One region of the Streptomyces telluris genome, then DNA from elsewhere that is predicted to be linked to it. Evidence: riboswitches for the same ligand, from Rfam matches in the RefSeq annotation. Region 1 holds a riboswitch; each other region holds the start of a gene.

The links. Region 1 has a riboswitch for cyclic di-AMP ahead of NQU55_RS34480 (M23 family metallopeptidase). Riboswitches for the same ligand answer to the same signal wherever they lie in the genome.
Region 2: another riboswitch for cyclic di-AMP. It lies ahead of NQU55_RS00760 (C40 family peptidase); the one in region 1 lies ahead of NQU55_RS34480 (M23 family metallopeptidase).
Region 3: another riboswitch for cyclic di-AMP. It lies ahead of NQU55_RS23305 (M23 family metallopeptidase); the one in region 1 lies ahead of NQU55_RS34480 (M23 family metallopeptidase).

The regions. Positions count from the first base shown of each region.
Region 1 covers NZ_JANIID010000056.1:3,190-10,287, forward strand. The annotation lists gene NQU55_RS34470 (DEAD/DEAH box helicase) at 1-422, shown strand, start outside; gene NQU55_RS34475 (PP2C family protein-serine/threonine phosphatase) at 592-1,869, shown strand; cyclic di-AMP (ydaO/yuaA leader) riboswitch at 1,945-2,075, shown strand; gene NQU55_RS34480 (M23 family metallopeptidase) at 2,475-3,512, shown strand; gene NQU55_RS34485 (aldo/keto reductase) at 3,590-4,534, shown strand; gene NQU55_RS34490 (hypothetical protein) at 4,603-4,902, opposite strand; gene NQU55_RS34495 (ATP-binding protein) at 5,082-5,543, opposite strand; partial or broken gene NQU55_RS37005 (helix-turn-helix domain-containing protein) at 5,802-6,011, shown strand; gene NQU55_RS34500 (DUF5753 domain-containing protein) at 6,036-6,653, shown strand; gene NQU55_RS34505 (DUF397 domain-containing protein) at 6,662-6,850, shown strand; gene NQU55_RS34510 (radical SAM/SPASM domain-containing protein) at 7,043-7,098, shown strand, end outside.
Region 2 covers NZ_JANIID010000001.1:168,308-175,405, reverse strand. The annotation lists gene NQU55_RS00775 (AfsR/SARP family transcriptional regulator) at 1-1,925, opposite strand, end outside; gene NQU55_RS00770 (hypothetical protein) at 2,108-2,293, shown strand; gene NQU55_RS00765 (S1 family peptidase) at 2,802-3,872, shown strand; gene NQU55_RS00760 (C40 family peptidase) at 4,035-4,508, opposite strand; cyclic di-AMP (ydaO/yuaA leader) riboswitch at 4,513-4,675, opposite strand; gene NQU55_RS00755 (carboxylate-amine ligase) at 5,031-6,113, shown strand; gene NQU55_RS00750 (sodium/calcium exchanger protein) at 6,134-7,098, opposite strand, start outside.
Region 3 covers NZ_JANIID010000023.1:64,052-71,149, forward strand. The annotation lists gene NQU55_RS23295 (M16 family metallopeptidase) at 200-1,552, shown strand; gene NQU55_RS23300 (M16 family metallopeptidase) at 1,588-2,955, shown strand; cyclic di-AMP (ydaO/yuaA leader) riboswitch at 3,171-3,326, shown strand; gene NQU55_RS23305 (M23 family metallopeptidase) at 3,340-4,149, shown strand; gene NQU55_RS23310 (GntR family transcriptional regulator) at 4,335-5,084, shown strand; gene NQU55_RS23315 (HPr family phosphocarrier protein) at 5,331-5,612, opposite strand; gene NQU55_RS23320 (bifunctional acetate--CoA ligase family protein/GNAT family N-acetyltransferase) at 5,720-7,098, shown strand, end outside.

The sequences.
Region 1 (7,098 bases):
CCGGTGCCCAGCAGCCCAGCGGCGTGCCCGTGGTCATCGCGCCGCCGGTGCCGGCCCAGTCGACGCCGCGGAAGCGGTCGGGCGGGGGCGGCGCGAGCGCCGGGTCCGCCGGTGGGGCTGCGGCTGCTGCCGGGTCGCGCGGCTCCCGGGGCACCCGTGGTTCGCGCGGCGGTCGTGGCGGTCGCGGCCGGGTGCGTACGGAGATGTCTTCCGGGGCGCCGTCCTCGTCGTCTTCCTCGTCTTCCTCGGCTTCGTCTTCGTCTTCGGGGTCCTACGGTGCCGGTGGTTCGGGCCGGGGCGCGGGCGGCCGGGGTGCCGGCCGGGCGTCCGGTGGCGCTTCCGGTGCGGCGTCCGGCCGGGGTGCCGGCAGGAACGGTGCCGGCCGCGGCGCCGGGGGCGCACGGGAGCGCCGCTCCTCGTAACCCGCTCTCCCGGGGGTGCTCGCCGCGGCCTGCCCGTCGGCGTGCTCGCCGGGCCGTTCTCCCAAGGGCCTCCCTCCCCGGTTGGCCCAGCAGCGTTCGCCCAACGACCTCCCGCCCGGAAGGGTGGGAGGTCGTTGACGTGCGGGACTGCCGGTCAGGAGAGAGCGCGGTGGGCAAGCGAGAGAGCCGTTCTGCCCGCCCTGCCTTCCGCCGTGCGGCGCGCCGGGGCGTCCCCCGGGCCGTTCGCCGGGCCGTGCGCAGGCTCCCGGCCGTTCTGATCGTCGGCGCCGTCCTCTTCGGCCTCGGGGCGCCCGCGCACTACACATGCGCCCCCTTCCTCTCCGCCGCGCCCCTCGTCGCGGCGCCGCTGCACACCCTCCGCGCCACGGTCACGGCCGCCCTGGCCGCCGTGGCGGTCGCGGTCGGCCTCGTGGTCTACCACCGGCCGTCCGACACCGGCGAGGCGCTGGCCGAGATCGCGACCATCGGCGCCGTCTCCCTGGTCGCGCTCGGCATCAACCGCATCGCCCGGCGCAGCGATCAGCAGCTCGCCTCCGCCCGCGGCATCGCGGAGGCGGCCCAGCGCGCCGTCCTGCCCGCGCCCCCGTCCCGGATCGGCGGCCTCCGCGTGGCCGCGCGCTACGTCGCCGCCCAGGCCGACGCCCGGATCGGCGGCGATCTGTACGCGGTCCAGGACACCCCGCACGGCGTACGTGTCATCGTCGGCGACGTCCGCGGCAAGGGCCTGGGCGCGGTCGAGGCGGTCGCCGTGGTGATCGGCGCCTTCCGGGAGGCGGCCGAGCAGGAGCCCACGCTGGAGGGCGTCGCGGGTCGGCTGGAGCACGCGCTCCAGCGGGAGGGCGCGCGGCGGGCGAACCTGCGCCCCGACTCCGTGGACCGGACCGAGGGCTTCACCACGGCCGTACTGGCGGAGCTGCCGCCGGGGGAGCCCGTCTTCCGGCTGCTGAACCGCGGCCACCCCGCACCGCTCCTGCTGCACGCGGACGGCCGCATCGGCGCGGCGGACCCCGCCGTCCCCGCGCTGCCCCTCGGCCTGGGCGAGCTGGGGGTGTGGCCGGACCGGGCGGAGGAGCGGGAGTTCCCCGCGGGATCGATGCTGCTGCTGATGACGGACGGGGTGACCGAGGCGAGGGACGCCGGCGGTACGTTCTACGACCCCCGGGCCGGGCTGACGGGCTGTCGGTTCAAGAACCCGGAGGCGCTGCTGGACGCCCTGGTCGCGGACGTCGCGCGCCATTCGGACGGTCAGGCCGCCGACGACATGGCCCTGTTGGCGATCCGGCGCGGCGAGCGGATCGAACAGCATTTCGTAGAAAGTATCGACAGGTTCCGTGGGCGCACATCCTGTGAAGACGTGCCCGAGGGCATCGGTGGATTCGGGCGTTCGGCTTGGAATCCACCCGGCATGTCTATTAACGTTCGATAACGGAGCGCGGTTGTCGCAACGCCGCAAGAGGCGCTGCGCCGTGCGCCTTCGCCGAATCCCGCGGGCACAGCACCACCTGATACACCGGCAAGTTCTGGGAACCGGGGAACCACCACCCTGGGGTGAATCGGGCCGCGCGCGGCCCGTAGGAGACCTTCCTGCTCCGAACCCGTCAGCTAACCCGGTAGGCGAGAAGGAAGGAAAGGAGTGCCTTCGTGGCATCCAACGAGCCTGCCGCGTACGAGCCTGCCGCGTACGAGCCTGTCGGGTATGAGGCTGTCGAGTACGAGCCTGTGGCGTATGAGCCTGCGGCGTATGGGTCGGCGGGGTACGAGTCGGCGGGGGATGAGTCCGCCACGTACGAGTCCGCCGCATACGAGTCTGCCGCGTACGAGTCCGCTGCGTACGATCCGCCGCTGGTCCCGGCGTATGCGCCTCCGTACGAGCCGGAGCCCGAGCCCCGGCGGCCGGAGCTTCGGTACGCGTCGGACAGCGCGTACGACCCCGACTCGCCGTACAGCTCCGCTTCCCACCGTCCCTCCGTCTACAACGCCTTCGGTACGGGCCGCGGCCGCCACCGCGTCGTAAAGCCGCGCGGGGGCACGATGGCCCGCAGCGGTGCGGTCCTCGGAGTGGGCGTGATCGCGGCGGTCGGCGCGGGCGGCATGGCGCACGCCCAGGAGCGCCCGGCGACGTCCATATCCATGCCCGACCTGGCTCAGCTGCCGGGCGTTGGCTCGTTCTTCGCGGGGAGCGCGGCGGGCTCGGTCGATTCCGCTGCCGCCGAATTCGCCGGTGAGGAAGGCGCGTCGGCCGCCGTGGAGATGGCCGAGAGCGCGGCGGCGGCGGGTGAGGTGCTCCGGGCGAGAATCCTGGAGCAGGCCGACCACCAGCAGGGCGTGGGCGAGGCCGAGGCGCAGGCGGCCCAGGTGAAGCGGGCCGCGGAGACGCAGAAGAAGGAAGCGGAGCGGAAGGCGGCGGAGGCGGCGGCGCGGTCCGCGGAGGCGGACAAGGAGCGGGCCGACGCACCCGAGGCGCCGGAGGCGCGGGCGGCGGCACCGGAGCAGCAGCAGACGGCGAAGCAGCAGGCGCCGAGGCAGCAGACGGCGAGGCAGGCGCCGAAGCAGCAGGCACCGAAGCAACAGACATCGAAGCAGCAGCAGGCGCCGAAGAAGCAGCGATCCGCTCAGGCTCCCGCCCAGTCTCGCGCTCAGGCTCCCGCTCCGGCGGCCCGCCACTCCGCCTCCGGCGGGTTCAAGCTCCCCCTGGCCTCGTACACCCTGACGGCCGGCTTCGGTCAGGCGGGGAACATGTGGTCCGCGAACCACACGGGGGAGGACTTCGCGGCCCCGACCGGCACACCGGTGCGGGCGGTCGGCGGCGGCAAGGTCGTTCAGGCCGGCTGGGCGGGGGCGTACGGCTACCGCATCGTGCTGAGGCTCGACGACGGTACGGAGCTGTGGTTCTGCCACCTGTCGTCGATGGTCGTCACGTCGGGGAAGGTCGCGCCGGGCCAGGTGATAGGCCGTGTCGGTGCGACGGGCAACGTTACGGGGCCGCACCTGCACCTGGAGGTGCGGCCGGGCGGGGGCGCGCCGATCGACCCGCTGGGGTGGCTGAGGGGCAGGGGCCTGCATCCCTAGCGGAACGCGGCGGGACGTAGCGGAACGCCACGGGACGTAGCGGAATACCCGTCCCCACAAGGGCGCTGCAGGAGTACATGGCTGACATTCACAAGAAGATCGGCAATCTCTCCGTCCACCCGTTGGCGCTCGGCGGCAATGTCTTCGGGTGGACAGCGGACGAAGCGGAATCCTTTGCCGTCCTCGACGCGTACGCGGCGGCGGGCGGCAATTTCGTCGACACCGCGGACGTCTACTCGGCCTGGGTCCCGGGCAACGAGGGCGGCGAGTCGGAGACCGTCATCGGCAATTGGTTCGCCTCGCGCGGCAACCGTGCCGACATCGTCCTCGCCACGAAGGTCGGCGCGGGCGTCCCGGAGCCGCGGGGCCTGCGCGCGGCGGTGATCAAGGCGGGTGTGGAGGAGTCCCTCCGCCGCCTGCGCACCGACTACATCGACCTCTACTACACGCACTACGACGACCCGTCGGTGCCGGTGGAGGAGTTCATCACCGCTCTGGACGCGCTGGTGAAGGAGGGCAAGGTCCGCGAGATCGCGGCCTCGAACATCACCCCGGAGCGCCTGCAGGAGTCGCTGGAGTTCTCGGAGGCCTCGGGCCTGGCGAAGTACGTGGCGATCCAGCCCCACTACAACCTGGTCTCGCGCGACACCTACGAGGGTGATCTTGCGGCCGTGGCCGAGAAGCACGGCCTGGTGGCGATTCCGTACTTTGCTCTGGCCAAGGGTTTCCTCACGGGCAAGTACCGCCCGGGCACGACGGTGGAGAGCGCCCGGGCGGAGGGCGCCGCGGAGTACCTGCGAACGGACCGCGGCCGCCGCGTCCTGGCGGCCCTGGACGAGGTGGCGGCGGCCCACGACGCCGAACTCGCCACGGTCGCCCTGGCCTGGCTCGCGTCCCGGCCCACCGTGGCGACGCCGCTGGCCAGCGCGCGCACGGTACAGCAGTTGGCGCCGTTGCTGGCGATGGCGGACGTCAAGCTGACGGAGGCGGACCTGACCCTCCTGACGGAGGCGTCGGAGTAAGCAGGCAAAGGACAGGGCTTCGAGCGGAAAAACACCGCCCGAAGCCCTGCGCCGTCAATATCTACTGATCAAGCCCGACTCTCAGCCACCCAAGAGGCGAGCGCCACGGCCCCGGCCACCCCGAACACGGCCGGCCAGGCCCCGACCTTCTTGGCCAGCGGGTGCGACCCGGCGAACGCGGCAACGTACAGCCCGGTCAGCGCCGCGGCCTGGGGCGCCCCGACCTTCCCGGCCCACTGCCGGGCAGCCACCCCACCGGCCACGGCAAGCGCGGCCCCACCGAGCGGCCGCTTCTTGGTCCACCGAGCAACCCCGTACCCACCGACAAGCCCGCCGGCAGCAACCACAGCCGTAGGAACCCGCGCCATCCCGCACCTCCGCATCAAGAAACCCAACGTTTTCGAGGCTACGCCGGGGCCGCGCGGACCCCGCTACGGCCCTGCTTCGCATGCGGCCCTAGACCAGATAGCCCTCGTGAGGCGTCGCCCGCAGCCGCACGGCCTCGAATGCAGTGTGGCCCAAGGGGCGTGGGCGGTAGTTGAGGCGGTTACGGGCCCGTGTCCGCGCGCGGCTCGAACCACACGCACTTCCCGATCACATTTAGCTCGTCCCACACGAGGGTGACTCCGGAATCCACGGAGAGGCTTCTGACGAGCCTGAGCCCCCGCCCATCCTCTTGACCGGCCCGGGTTGTGCGCCGTCGGGGCCGGCGCGCGGCATCACCGTCGAGCACAGAGATCACCACACGCTCCTTGGACACGGTGACCTCCACGGAGAGGGAGTGGACCCGGGTGTGCTGGACAACATTGGTGACCAGGTCGGACACACAGACGAGCGCGTTCTCGACCAGTGAGGTGTGCGTGGTCGCCTGAAGCACGGCGCTGACGAACTCCCGCGCGACGCGGGCTGTGGTGGGGGAGGCCGGTGCGCAGAGGTAGTAAGCCTCCGTGAACCTGCCGCTGCCGTCCTCGGCATCAGCGTGGACGCTGCTGAGCATGACGGTACGCATGTGGTGATCTCCTAACGGGGGTGGCGGGCCTCCGCACACTTCCAATGCCGTCCGTGGCTTGGCTGCCCGCCGTTGTCCATCAACTGGCATGAAGGCAGCTGCACTTCGGGTCTTCCCGGCGGTGCGGCGCGGTGATGGCAGGAACGTAGGGCACATGGATGTGCCCTATCAAGCGTGGGCCAAAGCCTGCGCGCTGGACTGTGGACCCGTGAGACTGGGCGCGGGAGAATTGATGTGCCAGTCACGAGAGGGAAGTTGATGCCACCCCGGAGCAGCCCAACGGCGAGGCAGGCACGGCTTGGAGCGGAACTGCGCAAGCTGCGTGAGGCCTCTGGTTTACCCGCTCGCGCCGCTGGAGAGCTGCTCGGCGGAAACCAAGCGCAGATCAGTCACATCGAATCCGGACGTTGGGGTGTCAGTGCTGAGCGCGTTCGGCGTCTCGCAACGTTCTACTCTGCGGCCGACACTAAATTGGTCGATGCTCTGTGCGGCATGGCGGAGGAGCGCGGGAAAGGTTGGTGGGAAGCCTACAGGGATGTCTTGCCGATTGGGTTCTTGAATATCGCGGAGCTTGAACACTATGCGCGATACCTCAGGGCCTTCCAGACGCTGACGGTACCGGGGATCTTCCAGACCGAGGATTATGCGCGGACCATCTTTGGTGGTCGCATTCCGGCGCTGCCCGCCGACGAGCTGGAGGCCAGGGTCGAGCATCGGCTCAGGCGGCGGGCCATCTTCGAGCGTCCAGCACCGCCGCACTTCGAGGTCGTCATCCACGAGGCTGCCCTCCACGTCCTCTACGGCGGGCGGAAGGTGGCCCGCGATCAGTTGCGCTACCTGCTTGAGGTCTCGGAATGGCCCACGGTGGTAGTGCGTGTGATCCCGTTCGCCAGTGAAGAGTTCGTAGGCTCCGCGCAGACGATGCTCTACGCCGGAGGGGTCGTCCCACAGCTCGACACGGTTCAGCTGGACTCTGCGTACGGCGCTGTTTTCCTGGATGCGGAAGCTCAGCTTATAAATTATCGGGCCATGTACGGCGCGCTCCAGCGAGTGACGCTTGAGGTAAGCGAGTCGCGAGATGTCATTAGCCAAATTGCAAAAGAATTGTGAGCTCCGCAATGGGTGAACTTATAGCCTGGCAGAAGTCCTCGTTCTCCGAATCGGAAGGCAGCTGCGTTGAGCTTGCATGGCATGGGGGGAGCATCGCCATGAGAGAGGGTGACGACCCTGGTGTGGTCATAAGGATCAGTCCCGCCGGGCTTGGCCCATTGATCGCGAGCGTCAAGTCTGGTGTGCGTATCACCTGATCCGGTGAACCTCTCCTAGTGCTGCTGCTCGCGCTCGCAGGTAGGGAGGCTTTTGGCATATGCCGTCTCATGGATGCGCCGGCTCATCCTTGTGCCTGCTAAGCCTGAGCGCTACCTTCGCTGTGCGTCGCGACGTAGGAGATGAGAGCGACGCTTCCGCATCCAACACGCCGACAAGAGGCGAGGTTTGGCATGGCATCGATCAGCGACAGCACTGTGGCCCCGTGCGACATTCGATCCGTTGAGCT
Region 2 (7,098 bases), on a different contig from region 1:
GGTTCGAGGACGCGGGAGGCGTTGCCGACGGTGGCGAGCAGGTGGTCGAGGAGGCGCGAGACGGCCCCGCTCCGCTCCTGCGGCGTCTCCGTGCGTTCCGCCTGCCGACGCGCGTAGAGCCGCAGGAGGTCGTGGAAGCGGTAGCGGCCGGGGGCGTACGACTCCAGCATGCCGGCGTCGGCGAGGCCCTCGGCGAGGTCTTCGGCGGTGAAGTCGTCGCGGTCGAGGAGGGCGGCCGTGGCGTCCAGCGGGAGGTCGGGGGCGTCGGCGAGGGCCAGCAGACGGAAGGCCCGGGCCTGGTCGGACGGCAGGTGGGTGTAGCCGAGCCGGAAGGTGGTCTCCACCGTCAGGTCGCCGGCCTGCAGCTCGTCGAGGCGGCGGCGCTCGTCGTCGAGGCGGGCGACGAGCGAGGCGAGCGTCCAGCCCGGCCGGGAGGCCAGGCGGGAGGCCACGATGCGCACGGCCAGCGGCAGGTGGCCGCACGAGGCGACCAGGGCCCGTGCGGCGCGCGGCTCGCCGGCGACCCGCTCCTCGCCGGCGATGGCGGCCAGCAGCGAGAGGGCTTCCGGCTCGCTGGACACGCCGATGTGGAAGTGGCGTGCGCCGCCGAGGGTGATGGCCCGGGAGCGGGTCGTGACCAGCACGGCGCAGCCGGCGGTGCCGGGCAGCAGCGGGCGGACCTGGGCGGCGTCGCGGGCGTTGTCGAGGAGGAGCAGCACGCGCCGGTCGGCGAGCACGGACCGGTAGAGGGCCGCCCGCTGTTCCAGGTCGTCGGGGATGTCGGTCTCGGGGACGTCTAAAGCCTGGAGGAAGTGGGCCAGGACGCTGCCGCTGTCGGCGGGGTCGGAGCCGGCGCCGCGCAGGTCCACGTAGAGCTGGCCGTCGGGGAAGTCGGGGCGGGCCAGGTGGGCGGTGTGGACGGCGAGGGTGGTCTTGCCGACGCCGCCGATGCCGGTGAGCATGGCGATCATCACGGCGGGTCCGGCGGCGCCGGTGAGCGCGCCGTGCACCTCGCGCACGAGATCCTCGCGGCCGGTGAAGTCGGGAATGCCGGCGGGCAGCTGGAAGGGGGCTCCGGCCGGGCGGCGCGCCTCGCCGGTGCCGGGTGCGGCCGCGGCTCCGGAGGCGGGCAGCGCGAGCTCCGGGTCGCCGGCGAGCACCCGGGCGTGCAGCCGGGTCAGCTCCGGGCCGGGTTCGACGCCGAGCTCCTCGACGAGCAGGCGCCGCGCCTCGGCGTAGGCGGCGAGCGCGTCGACCTGGCGGCCGCAGCGGTAGAGGGCGAGGACCAGCTGGGCGCGCAGCCGCTCGCGCAGCGGGTGCTCGGCGGTGAGCGAGGTGAGCTCGGGGACCAGCTCGGCGTGGCGGCCGAGGGCGAGGGCGCAGTCGAAGAGCCCCTCCTGCGCGGCCAGGCGCGCTTCGGAGAGCCTGTCCTGCTGGCGCTCGCAGTAGGGGCCGGAGAGACCGGCGAGCGCGGCGCCGTGCCAGAGGTCCAGTGCGGCGGCGTACGAGGCGTGGGCGGTCGCGGTGTCGCCGGCGGCGTGGGCGGCGGAGGCCTCGGCGAGGAGGCGCTCGAAGACGAGCGCGTCGACGCGCTCGGGTGCCACGCGCAGGGCGTAGCCGCCGGCGACGGAGACGAGGATGGTGGCGGGGGTGCGGGCGGCGCGCCCGGGTTCGAGGAGGGTGCGCAGGCGGGAGGCGTACGTGCGGACGGTGCCCAGGGCCTGGGGCGGTGCGGCCTCGCCCCAGAGGGCGTCGATGAGCTCGTCGCTGGAGACGGTGGCGCCGCCGCGCAGCAGGAGGACGGCGAGCATGGCGCGCTGCTGGCGCGCGCCCAGGTCCACGTGGTGACCGTCCGCCAGCGCGCGCACCGGGCCGAGCAGCTGGAAATGGAGCCGGTCTGCGGACGGCTCCGTTGTGTCCCGCATCTTTCCCCCGACCGTGCCCTGCCGGCTCTGTCCGGCGACAGATGGTGACAGTACCTCAGCGCCCGGCAGGGGAGCAGAGGACGGGTGAGGGGCCGTTGATCGTCCGTTGATGGCGCCGTTACATACTGCAGGCACAGTTGTTCCCTGCGCATCACAGCGCGCCTGACACAGGAGTTTTCGATATGACCGCTGAGGACCCCAAGAGCACCGAGCAGGCCGGGGCCCCCGCCGCGCAGCCCGTCACGCCGTCCGAGGAGGCGCTCGCGTCCGAGCTGGACAAGCCGGTCGAGCACGTGGAGGGCACCGCGCCGCAGAACCCGGGCGGCAGCGGCCCGATCCGTCCGACCCACACGACCGGGGCGCAGTAACCGCAAGGCCGGGCAAGGCCGGGCCGGGTTCCGCCGTGCGTACGGCGGGACCCGGCCTCCCCTTTGCGGCGCCCCGGTCGTTAGGACCGAGCAAAGAACGCACCGGCTCCGCTCCGCGGGCGGCCCGCGGGGAGCGACTACCGGACAGGCGTGCCCCGCGGTGTCCGGTCACCGCCCGGCGGCCGTCCAGGCCCGTCACTCCCGTTCAGGGGGACGGCTTGCGGTGCCGCTGTGCCGCCGGGGGACCGCGGCCGCCGCCCTTCGCACGACCGAATGTCGCTCTTGAACTTCCGCTCGTCCTCTCGGGATACTCGCCCATATCCCGTACTTGACATGGACGCGACGATCTCATCGGCCTGTCGCGCACCGTGTCTCCCCACCGATGCGCATCCCCTACGCGTCACGCACACGGGTCGCGCACGTGCGTCACGCACGCGCATCGCACCCGCACGTCCTCCACGCCCGGGCACCACCGTGCCGCCGGGCACTCCCCCACAGGAGGTCACGAGTGAAACGTTCCCGCATCTCCACGCGCCGTACGGCCACCGCCGGCGCGGCGATGGTCGCCCTGACGGCCGCGGCCCTGACGCTCCCCGGCGCGCACGCGGCCTCGCCGGCGCCCCGTCAGCTCTCCTCGCCGCAGGCCGCCGAGCTGGCTCAGCGGATATCCGCCGACCTGGGCGCGGACTCGGCCGGCTCGTACTACGACGCCGGGACCGGCAGGCTCGTCGTCGGCGTCCTCGACCAGGAGGCGGCGGCCAGGGTGAAGGCCGCCGGCGCCGAACCGAGGACCGTGCGCCACTCGGCCGCCGAGCTCGCCTCGGCCCTGCGGACCCTGAAGGCGGAGGCGACGATTCCGGGCACGGCCTGGTCGGTGGACCCCCGCTCCAACAAGGTCGTCGTCACCGCCGACAGCACGGTCACGGGCGCCCGGCAGGACCGGCTGGACAAGGCCGTCGCACAGCTCGGCGACAAGGTCGCGGTCAAGAGAACGGCAGGGACGTTCCGTCCGCTCATCGCGGGCGGCGACGCGATCTGGGGCAGCGGCGTGCGCTGCTCGCTGGGCTTCAACGTCACCAAGGGCGGCAAGCCGTACTTCCTCACGGCCGGGCACTGCGGCAACGCCTCGCGGACCTGGTCCGCGACCCGGGGCGGCGCCCAGATCGGCGTGGTCGAGAGCTCGTCCTTCCCCGGCCACGACTACGCGCTCGTCCGCTACACCTCCACCATCGCCCACCCGAGCGCGGTGGACCTCTACAACGGCGGCACGCAGAACATCAGCAAGGCCGGGGAAGCCGTCGTCGGCGAGCAGGTGCAGCGCAGCGGCAGCACCACCCGCGTGCACGGCGGCGAGGTCACGGCCCTCGACGTGACCGTCAACTACGAGGAAGGGGCGGTCGAGGGCATGATCGGCACCTCGGTCTGCGCCGAACCGGGCGACAGCGGCGGCGCCCTCTTCGACGGTGCCACCGCCCTCGGCCTCACCTCGGGCGGCAGCGGCGACTGCTCCGGCGGCGGGGAGACATTCTTCCAGCCCGTACCGGCGGCGCTGCAGGCGTACGGGGCGCAGCTGCCCTGAGGCACCGCTCCGGGGCGCTGCTGTGAGGCGCTGCCGTGACGCACTCCTCCGGGGAAACCTTCACGGGTTCCCCGGAGGTCTCCGGGCCGGGGTTGGGTCGCCCCGGCCCGGTCGGTCGTCGCCGTCCGGGCCGGACAGGGCGGCCCGGGCAGCCCCGGACGGTCAGTTGACCCGGCCGTACCAGACGCTGCCGGACCAGATCTTCTCCAGCCGGACCTTCGCGCCGGGCTTGGGCGAGTGCCAGATCTTGTTGCTACCCGCGTAGATACCGACGTGGTAGACGTTGCTTCCCGAGTGGAAGAAGACCAGGTCGCCCGCCTGGCGGGAGCCGGCGGAGATGTGCCGGGTCTTGTTGTACTGCGCGGCCGCGGTGCGCGGCAGGGTCTTGCCGGCCTTCTTGAACGAGTAGAGCGTGAGGCCCGAGCAGTCGAACCGGTTGGGGCCCGCGGCGCCGTACTGGTAGGGGGAGCCCTGCTTGGAGGCCGCGACCTTCAGGGCGGTGGCGCCCGGAGTGGCCGCACTCGCCTCGGCCGACATTCCGGGGAGGAGCATCGACGCGGTCACGGTGGCCGCGGTGACCACGGAAGCGGCACCGGCGCGGGACATGAGCGTGGATATGCCAGGGAACGCAGACATGCCAAAACCCTTCGTCATCCGCCTGCGAAAGATGACCTGTCGGGTTCGGGCTGTCGAAGTTGCCCGGCCACATGAAATGGCTTCACCCCAAGGACCACCGCCATCGTGGTCCGCCGTGCTCGGGTCTCCCGCTCCTGCCGATCCATTCGTTTCTGCTCCGCACCCGGTACGGCGGCAGGACTCGGCGTCCGCCCGGGTCGCCCGCCTCGGTGACGGGATCTTGTTGTTCGGTGCACGATCCTGCATCACGGGCCGCCGGAATTCGGAGCCGAAAGGCGCTTCTGTGAACTTCTTCACTTCACGGCGATCCCTGGAACCGGGGTGTTACCCGGCATCACGCGTAACCGGTAATCCCCTTTATCAAAAGGGAGTTGAAGAACTGATTCGAGTCACCCCGGCGGTGCGCGAAAGACCAGGTGACGGGGGCCGTGGCAGGGCGGCGACAGGGCGTCTTTGCGTCAGAAGGCCGCGGCGGCGGGCTCCGTACGGTTCGCTTCGAGAGCGCGAGGGTAGCCCTACGGCATGCTCACCCTAGGGATCGAGGAGGAGTATCTTCTGCTCGACCCGGCCACCGCACTGCCGGTACCCCTGGCCGACGAGGTCCGGGCGGCGGTCGACCTGGAACCGGTCGTGAACGAGCGGGAGATTCAGGCGGAGCTGTTGCAGGCCCAGGTGGAAGTTGCCACTCCGGTCTGCTCCGATCTCGCCGAGGCCAGCCGGCACCTGCTGCGGCTGCGCCATGCGGTGAGCTCCGCCGCCAAGCGGTCCGGCTGCCGGATCGCCGCCTGCGGTACGGCGCCGTGCTCGGGCCCCGAGCCCATCCCGGTCACCGGAAACCCGCGCTACCTGGCGATGCGGATCCGTGCCGCCCAGCTCGTGGACGAGCAGTTCGTCCACGGGATGCACGTCCACGTCGCCATCCCCGACCGCGAGATGGGCGTCGCGGTCCTCAACCGGGTCCGTCCCTGGCTGCCCGTGCTGGTCGCCATGGCGGGCAACTCCCCGCTGTGGAACGGCATCGACACCGGCTTCTCCAGCTGGCGGACCGTGGTCTACAGCCGCTGGCCGGTCAGCGGCCCGCCCCCGTACTTCGACGGCCTCGCGGACTACGAGGCCCGCATCCAGGCGCTGTTGACGGCCGGGGCGATCGAGGACCGGGGCCAGCTGTACTGGCAGGCACGGCTGTCGGACCGCTATCCCACCATCGAGGTGCGCTGCCTGGACGTCCAGCTGCGCGCCGACGACGCCGTCATGTTCGCGGGCATCGTCCGCGGGCTGGTCGCCACCGCCATCCGCGACGAGAAGGCCGGGCGGCCCCCGACGCCCTGCCTGCCGGAGCTGCTGGCCGCGGCGAACTGGCACGCCGCCCGGCACGGGCTCGACGGGGTCCTCGTGGACCCCGCGGGCCGGCGCCACGGCGCGGACGAGGTCGTCCGCAGCCTCCTCGCCCACATAGGGCGGTCGCTGGAGGAGTCGGGCGACACCCGGCAGGTGAGCTCGCTGGTCAACCGCCTGCTGCGGCGGGGCACCGGAGCGGACCGGCAGCGCCGGGCGCTGGCCACCGACGGGCTGAAGGCGGTGACGGAACTGATCTCGGAGCCGTAGCGGCAGGCCGGAGCGGCAGGTCAGAAGTGCGGGTCCCCCGCGACCCGCCCGCCCAGGGCCCGGCCCGTGTCCGGGAGGTCTCGCCACCGCCTCGTCAGCAGCAGGGCCGCCAGGCCCAGGTAGACGTAGGTCAGCACCTCCCGGGCGTACTCGCCCGGGAGCGCGAACTGCACCGCGAAGAGGACGAAAAGGGCTACGGCCTCCCACCGCACGAAGCGCAGGTCCAGCAGGACGACGACGGCCAGCACGGTCTGCGCGGCCGTCAGGGCGACCTCGTCGACCTGACGGGTCACCAGCGGCAGGGCCTCCCCTCCCCCGCCGAGCGCGTGGGCGAGGGGCAGGCAGCCCACCAGCAGCGTCCACTGGTTGACCTTGCTCGACAGCAGCGCGCCGAGCCCGTCGCCGGCCCGCATGCGCCAGGCGAAGACCACGGCGACGATCAGCTCCGGGGCCTCGGACGCGAGCGGGGCGAGCCACTGGACCAGGACGAAGCGGTCGATGCCGAGCGAGGCGCCCGCCTCCACCAGTGCGAGCGCGAACGGCTCGGCGCAGGCGAACACCACGGCCGCCGCGCCCGCGAAGAGCACGGCCGTCACGGTGCGCCGCCCGGCCCGCGGCAGCAGGGCCAGCCGCGCCGGGACGCCGACGAGCTCCTCCATCCCGCCCGCGCCGCACTTGGCGATCCGGTAGAGGTAGTAGCCGTACCAGGGGACGAGCACCACCGGTACGTACCAGCCGATCTCACGGCTGAGCGGCATCACGAACGCGAAGACGGCGGCCACCGCGAGGAAGGCGACGTCGATGCGGCGGTGCGGCTCCAGCACGATCGCGCCCGGGGCCGCGCCGCGGCGGCGCAGCGCCAGGGCGGCGGCGAGCGCGACGAGCGGCCAGCCGACGCCCACCAGCAGCCGGTTCGCGCCGGTCATGTTGGCCGCCGCGTAGGCGGCGTAGGAGGGGTCGGACCCGGCCGCGTAGGCGAAGTAGA
Region 3 (7,098 bases), on a different contig from region 1:
TTGCCGAGGCAGGGTGCTGACGCGGACCATTGTGGACCGCGCCACTGACAACACCGGACACGACCCGTCCGTAAGGGGGCACCGCGCCGGGAACTTCGCCGGATGTCAGCGCGCTTGCATACAGTGACAGCACTGCTCATCACGCGAGTCATCGCGCACCGGCGCGAGATTTCAAGCGATCGAAGGGACGTACATGCCCATGGGTCACACGGCCACGCAACAGGCCGGTACCGGCGGCCTCACAGCGACCGAGCACCGCCTGGCCAACGGCCTGCGGGTGGTGCTCTCCGAAGACCACCTGACCCCGGTCGCCGCCGTCTGCCTCTGGTACGACGTCGGCTCGCGCCATGAGGTCAAGGGCCGCACAGGTCTCGCCCACCTCTTCGAGCACCTTATGTTCCAGGGCTCGGCACAGGTCAAGGGGAACGGCCATTTCGAGCTGGTTCAGGGCGCCGGCGGCTCCCTCAACGGCACCACCAGCTTCGAGCGCACCAACTACTTCGAGACCATGCCGGCGCACCAGCTGGAGCTGGCCCTGTGGCTCGAGGCCGACCGGATGGGCTCCCTGCTCACCGCCCTCGACGACGAGTCGATGGAGAACCAGCGCGACGTCGTCAAGAACGAGCGCCGCCAGCGCTACGACAACGTCCCCTACGGCACCGCCTTCGAGCGGCTGACGGCCATGGTCTTCCCGGACGGCCACCCGTACCACCACACCCCGATCGGCTCCATGGCCGACCTGGACGCGGCCTCCCTGGAGGACGCCCGCGCCTTCTTCCGCACCTACTACGCCCCGGGCAACGCCGTCCTGTCGGTCGTCGGCGACATCGACCCCGAGCAGACCCTCGCCTGGATCGAGAAGTACTTCGGCTCGATCCCCGCGCACGACGGCAAGCAGCCCCCGCGCGACGGCAGCCTGCCCGACGTCATCGGCGAGGAGCTGCGCCAGGTCGTCCGCGAGGAGGTCCCGGCCCGCGCCGTGATGGCCGCCTACCGCCTCCCGCAGGACGGCTCCCGCGAGGCCGACGCCGCCGACCTGGCCGTCACCGTCCTCGGCGGCGGGGAGTCCTCCCGCCTGCACAACCGCCTGGTCCGCCACGACCGCTCCGCCGTCGCCGCCGGCTTCGGCCTGCTGCGGCTCGCCGGCGCCCCCTCGCTGGGCTGGCTGGACGTCAAGGCGTCCGGCGGCGCCGAGGTGGCCGGCATCGAGGCCGCCGTCGACGAGGAGCTCGCCCGCTTCGCCGCCGAGGGCCCGACCCCCGCGGAGATGGAGCGCGCCCAGGCGCAGCTGGAGCGCGAGTGGCTGGACCGGCTCTCCACCGTCAGCGGCCGCGCCGACGAACTGTGCCGCTTCGCGGTGCTGTTCGGCGACCCGCAGCTCGCCCTGACCGCCGTGCAGCGCGTCCTGGACATCACGCCGGAGGAGGTGCGGCAGGTCGCCCAGGCCCGCCTGCGCCCCGACAACCGCGCCGTGCTGGTGTACGAGCCCACCGAGCCGGCCGCCCCCGCCGCCGACGAGAACGCCGAAGCAGAAGAGGAGACGGCCAAGTGAGCGACGCCCTGGCCGCTGACACCGCCCAGCCTTCCATGGACTTCCACCCTCGGCCCCGGGCCGGAACCGCGGCCCCCTGGGCCTTCCCCGCCCCCGAGCGCGGCACGCTCCCCAACGGCCTGACGGTGCTGCGCTGCCACCGCCCGGGCCAGCAGGTCGTCGCCGTCGACATCAACGTGGTGGCCCCCCTCGCCGCGGAGCCGGAGGGCCTCGACGGCGTCGCCACCATCATGGCGCGCGCCCTGTCCGAGGGCACCGACAAGCACACCGCCGAGGAGTTCACGGCCGAGCTGGAGCGCTGCGGCGCCACCCTCGACGCCCACGCCGACCACCCCGGCGTGCGCCTGTCCCTGGAGGTCCCCGCCTCCCGGCTCGGCAAGGCTCTCGGCCTCGTGGCCGACGCGCTGCGCGCCCCCGCCTTCCCCGACCACGAGGTCGAGCGCCTGGTGGGCAACCGCCTGGACGAGATCCCGCACGAGCTGGCCAACCCCGCCCGCCGGGCCGCCATGGCGCTCTCCAAGGAGCTCTTCCCGGCCGGCTCGCGGATGTCCCGCCCGCGCCAGGGCACCGAGGAGACGGTCGCCCGCATCGACGCCGCCTCCGTGCGGGCCTTCTACGAGGCCCACGTGCGTCCCGCCACGACGACCGCCGTGGTCGTCGGCGACTTCACCGGCGTCGACCTCGACGAGGCCCTCGCCGACTCCCTCGGCGCCTGGACGGGTTCCCCGGCCGAGCCGTACCCGCTCAAGCCGGTCACCGCGGACGACACCGGCCGCGTCGTCATCGTGGACCGCCCCGGCGCGGTCCAGACGCAGCTCCTCATCGGCCGCATCGGCGCCGACCGGCACGGTCAGGTCTGGCCCGCCCAGAGCGTCGGCACGTACTGCCTGGGCGGCACCCTCACCTCCCGTCTGGACCGCGTCCTGCGCGAGGAGAAGGGCTACACCTACGGGGTGCGCTCCTTCGGCCAGGTGCTGCTGTCCACCCCGGAGGGCACCGGCGCGGCCATGCTCGCCATCAGCGGCTCGGTGGACACCGCCTCCACCGGCCCCGCGCTGGAGGACCTGTGGACCGTCCTGCGCACCCTCGCCGCCGAGGGCCTGACGGACGAGGAGCGCGACTCCGCCGTGCAGAACCTCGTCGGCGTCGCCCCGCTGAAGTACGAGACGGCGGCGGCCGTCGCGGGCACCCTCGCCGACCAGGTCGAGCAGCACCTGCCGGACGACTTCCAGGCGCACCTGTACGAGCGTCTCGCCGCGACGGGCACGGTGGAGGCCACCGCCGCCGTGGTGAGCGCCTTCCCGGTCGACCGCCTGGTGACGGTGCTCGTCGGTGACGCCGCGCAGATCGAGGAGCCCGTCCGGGCCCTCGGCATCGGCGAAGTGACCGTGATCACGGGCTGAAGCCCCGGCGGGCCGGCCGCGCCGGTCGGCCCGTCAACCGGCAGGCACGCGCGCTCCTGAGGCGTGCGTGCCTGCCAAATGTCCGATTTAGCGGAGTGGTTGCACGTCTGCGTTGTGGCGTGGGCCACAAAACGGGGCTTCTGTTTGCCGATCGAAAGTGGCGGCGTCTAGCGTCAAAGCGTCTGTCCGTCAGATGTGCGTCGCATCCGCGGCCCGGGCAGACATCGCCGAGTCCCCGTACGGCGCGAGCCAGGGGAGCCGGGGACCCAAGTGTCCCTGGGGTGAATCGGGCCCCTTTCCGGAGGGATCCGTAGGAGACCTTCCTGCTCCGAACCCGTCAGCTAACCCGGTAGGCGAGAGGGAAGGAAAGGACCAGCCTCACCAATGGCGTTCACTCGTGCCACCGGGAAGCACCGCAAGCCGAGCCGCGCCGTTCGCGTCAGCGCGAACGCGGCGGGCATAGCCACCCTCGCCGCCACCGGTGTCGTCGCGGGCCTCGCCGCCCCGGCGATGGCCGCCTCTCCCGACGAGACCCAGCGCCCCACCGAGGACACCGGCCTGACCCAGGCCGTCGTCATCGGCGAGGACACGGCCGGCCGCATCGGCGAGCAGGCCCAGGTCCAGACCAGCGCCGCAGCCGAGAACACCGCCGTCCACGAGGCCGAGACCGCTGCCAAGCAGCAGGCCGCCGACGTCAAGAAGGCCGCGGACGAGGCCAAGCGCAAGGCCGAGGCCGAGCGCAAGGAGCAGGAGCGCGTCGCCCGCGAGCAGGAGCGCAAGCGCCTCAACACCTTCGTCTCGCCGATCGCCGGCTCGTACGTCTCCACGTCCTACAAGGCCTCCAGCGGCCTGTGGTCCTCCGGCAGCCACACCGGCATCGACATGCACGCCGCGACCGGCACCTCGGTCCAGGCCGTGGGCGCGGGCACCATCGTCGAGGCCGGCTACGGCGGCGCCTACGGCAACAACGTCGTCATCAAGCACAACGACGGCACCTACACGCAGTACGGCCACCTGTCGTCCATCGACGTCAGCGTCGGCCAGTCGGTCACCGCCGGCCAGCAGATCGGCCTCTCCGGCGCCACGGGCAACGTCACCGGCCCGCACCTGCACTTCGAGGCCCGCACCGGCGCCACGTACGGCACCGACATCGACCCGGTCGCGTACCTCAGCGAGCACGGCGTCAACCTCTGACGCACCCGCCCGCGCCCCGCGCGGCACATTCGCCTGATGAAGGCCCCGGCCCACCGGCCGGGGCCTTCGTCGTATCCTCGTGTTGGCCAAAACATATCGATGACTTCACGTGCGCCGTCGGAAATCGCGGGCGGCTGCAATAGAGTCGCTGAACAGGCGTCAATCGGCCGCGTTTCGCGGGGGTTATGCGGAGGTTCACCCATGCGGGGCCGTACGTGAACGGTGATGGCACAGCAAATCAGAGCGGCCGTCGCATTTCCGCGCACGCCGTGTGCACGGCGATCCGTGACGACATTGTTTCGGGCACGTTTCCGCCCGGCAGCAGGCTCACCGAAGAAGTCCTCGCGCGCCGCTACGGCGTTTCGCGCGTGCCCGTGCGCGAGGCGCTGCGCACCCTGGCCTCGGAGGGGTTCGTGACCACCCGGCGGCACGCGGGCGCCTGCGTCGCGGAGCCGACCGAGCAGGAGGCCGCCGATCTGCTGGAGGTCCGCGCCCTGCTGGAGCCGCTGGGCGCCGCGCGCGCCGCACAGCGCCGTACGGAGGCGCACCTGAAGGTGCTGCGCGGTCTGGTGCGGCTCGGCCAGGAGCGGGCCCGTGGCGGGCGTACGGGCGAGCTGCGGCCGCTCGGGGACTGGTTCGACGAGACCCTCGCCCAGGCGTCCGGCAGCCCGAGCCTCGCGGGCCTGCTCACCCAGCTCCGGCTCAAGATCGCCTGGGTGTACGCGGCGGAGCCGCCCGCGCGCCCCGTCGACACCTGGGAGGTGCTCGGCGCCCTCGTGGACGCCGTCGCCCGCGGCGACGCGGAGCGGGCCCGGGCCATCGCGGCGGCCCGTGCGGACCGGTCGCCGGGGGAATTCCGGCTGCGCCGCACCGTGCCGGCGGCCCGCGTGCGGAATACGGGCCCGGCCGTGCGAACGGTGATCTCCGGTTCCTGATCCCGGGGTTCCCGGCCCGGCTTCCCGGGGGTGTGCCCATTTACGTCCGGTGTTACCGCGGGAACCATCTCCAGCCGAACTTCCGCCAAAGGAATGCCCGGCTGTTACCGCTGGAATGCCATGGATTTCACGCGGGCGCACGCGGGGTGTGAATGGGGTGCGCGGGGTGCGGCCGGGAAAACGACAACGGGGCCGCGGCGGCCCTCAATCGGCCGCCGCGGCCCCGCCGCGCGTGATTCCGTCGAATCAGACGGTCTCCGGGAGCTCCTCGAGACCCTCGGCGACCAGCTTCGCCAGACGGTCCAGGGCGGCCTCGGCGCCCTCGGCGTCGCTGGCGAGGACGATCTCCTCGCCACCCTGGGCGCCCAGGCCCAGCACGGCCAGCATGGAGCCGGCGTTGACCGGGTTGCCGTCGGCCTTGGCGATCGTCATGGGGACGCCGGCGGCGGTCGCCGCACGGACGAAGATCGACGCAGGACGGGCGTGCAGGCCCTCGGCCCAGCCGACGTTGACGCGGCGCTCAGCCATGGTGTTGCCCTTCAAGTCGGAGAAGTTGTCTAGACCAGTGTCTCACGGTGCCCGGAGTGCTCCGGCGCAGCGCTCCCGATGTCCGTGCCCGGCCTTACGCTGGCCCCATGCAGACGACGCCGGCGCGGTCCGGGCCCGAGCACCCGTACCCCACCCACTGGGAAGCCGACGTCGTGCTGCGCGACGGAGGCACCGCGCACCTGCGCCCCATCACCCCCGACGACGCCCAGCGCCTGGTGAGCTTCTACGAGCAGGTCTCGGACGAGTCGAAGTACTACCGCTTCTTCGCCCCCTACCCCCGCCTCTCCGACCGGGACGTGCACCGCTTCACCCATCACGACTACGTCGACCGCGTCGGCCTCGCCGCCACCGTCGGCGGCGAGTTCATCGCCACCGTGCGCTACGACCGCATCGACGGCCGCGGCATGCCGGCCTCCGAGCCCGCCGACGAGGCCGAGGTCGCCTTCCTCGTGCAGGACGCCCACCAGGGCCGCGGCGTCGCCTCCGCCCTCCTGGAGCACATCGCCGCCGTGGCCCGCGAGCGCGCGATCCGGCGCTTCAGCGCCGAGGTGCTGCCCGCCAACACCAAGATGATCAAGGTGTTCACGGACGCGGGCTACACCCAGAAGCGCAGCTTCGAGGACGGCGTCGTGCGCCTCGAACTGGACCTGGAGCCCACCGACCGCTCCCTGGCCGTCCAGCGGGCCCGTGAGCAGCGCGCCGAGGCCCGTTCGGTGCAGCGGCTGCTCGCCCCCGGCTCCGTGGCCGTCATCGGCACCGGCCGCGCGCCGGGCGGCATGGGCCGGGCCGTGCTGCGCAACCTGCTGGCGGGCGGCTTCACCGGGCGGCTCCACGCCGTCAACCACGCCTTCCCCGAGGGCACCACGCGGCTCGACCCCGAGGGCGTGCCGGCCCACCGCTCCGTCCTCGGCATCGACGGGCCCGTCGACCTCGCCGTCGTGGCCGTGCCCGCCGATCAGGTGCCCTCCGTCGTCGCCGAGTGCGGCGAGCACGGCGTCCAGGGCCTCGTCGTCCTCTCCGCCGGGTACGGCGAGAGCGGCGCCGACGGGCGCGAGCGCCAGCGCGAGCTCGTGCGCCAGGCCCGCTCCTACGGGATGCGCATCATCGGTCCCAACGCCTTCGGCCTCATCAACACCGCAGGCGGCGTCCGCCTCAACGCCTCCCTGTCGCCCGAGCTGCCCGCCGCAGGCCGCATAGGCCTCTTCAGCCAGTCCGGGGCCATCGGCATCGCCCTGCTCTCCGGGCTCCACCGGCGCGCCGCCGGGCTCGTCGGCATCTCCACCTTCGTCTCCGCCGGCAACCGCGCGGACGTCTCCGGCAACGACTTCCTGCAGTACTGGCACGACGACCCGGACACCGACCTCGTGCTCATGTACCTGGAGTCCATCGGCAACCCCCGCAAGTTCACCCGCCTCGCGCGGCGCACCGCCGCCCGCAAGCCGGTCGTCGTCGTCAAGGGCGCCCG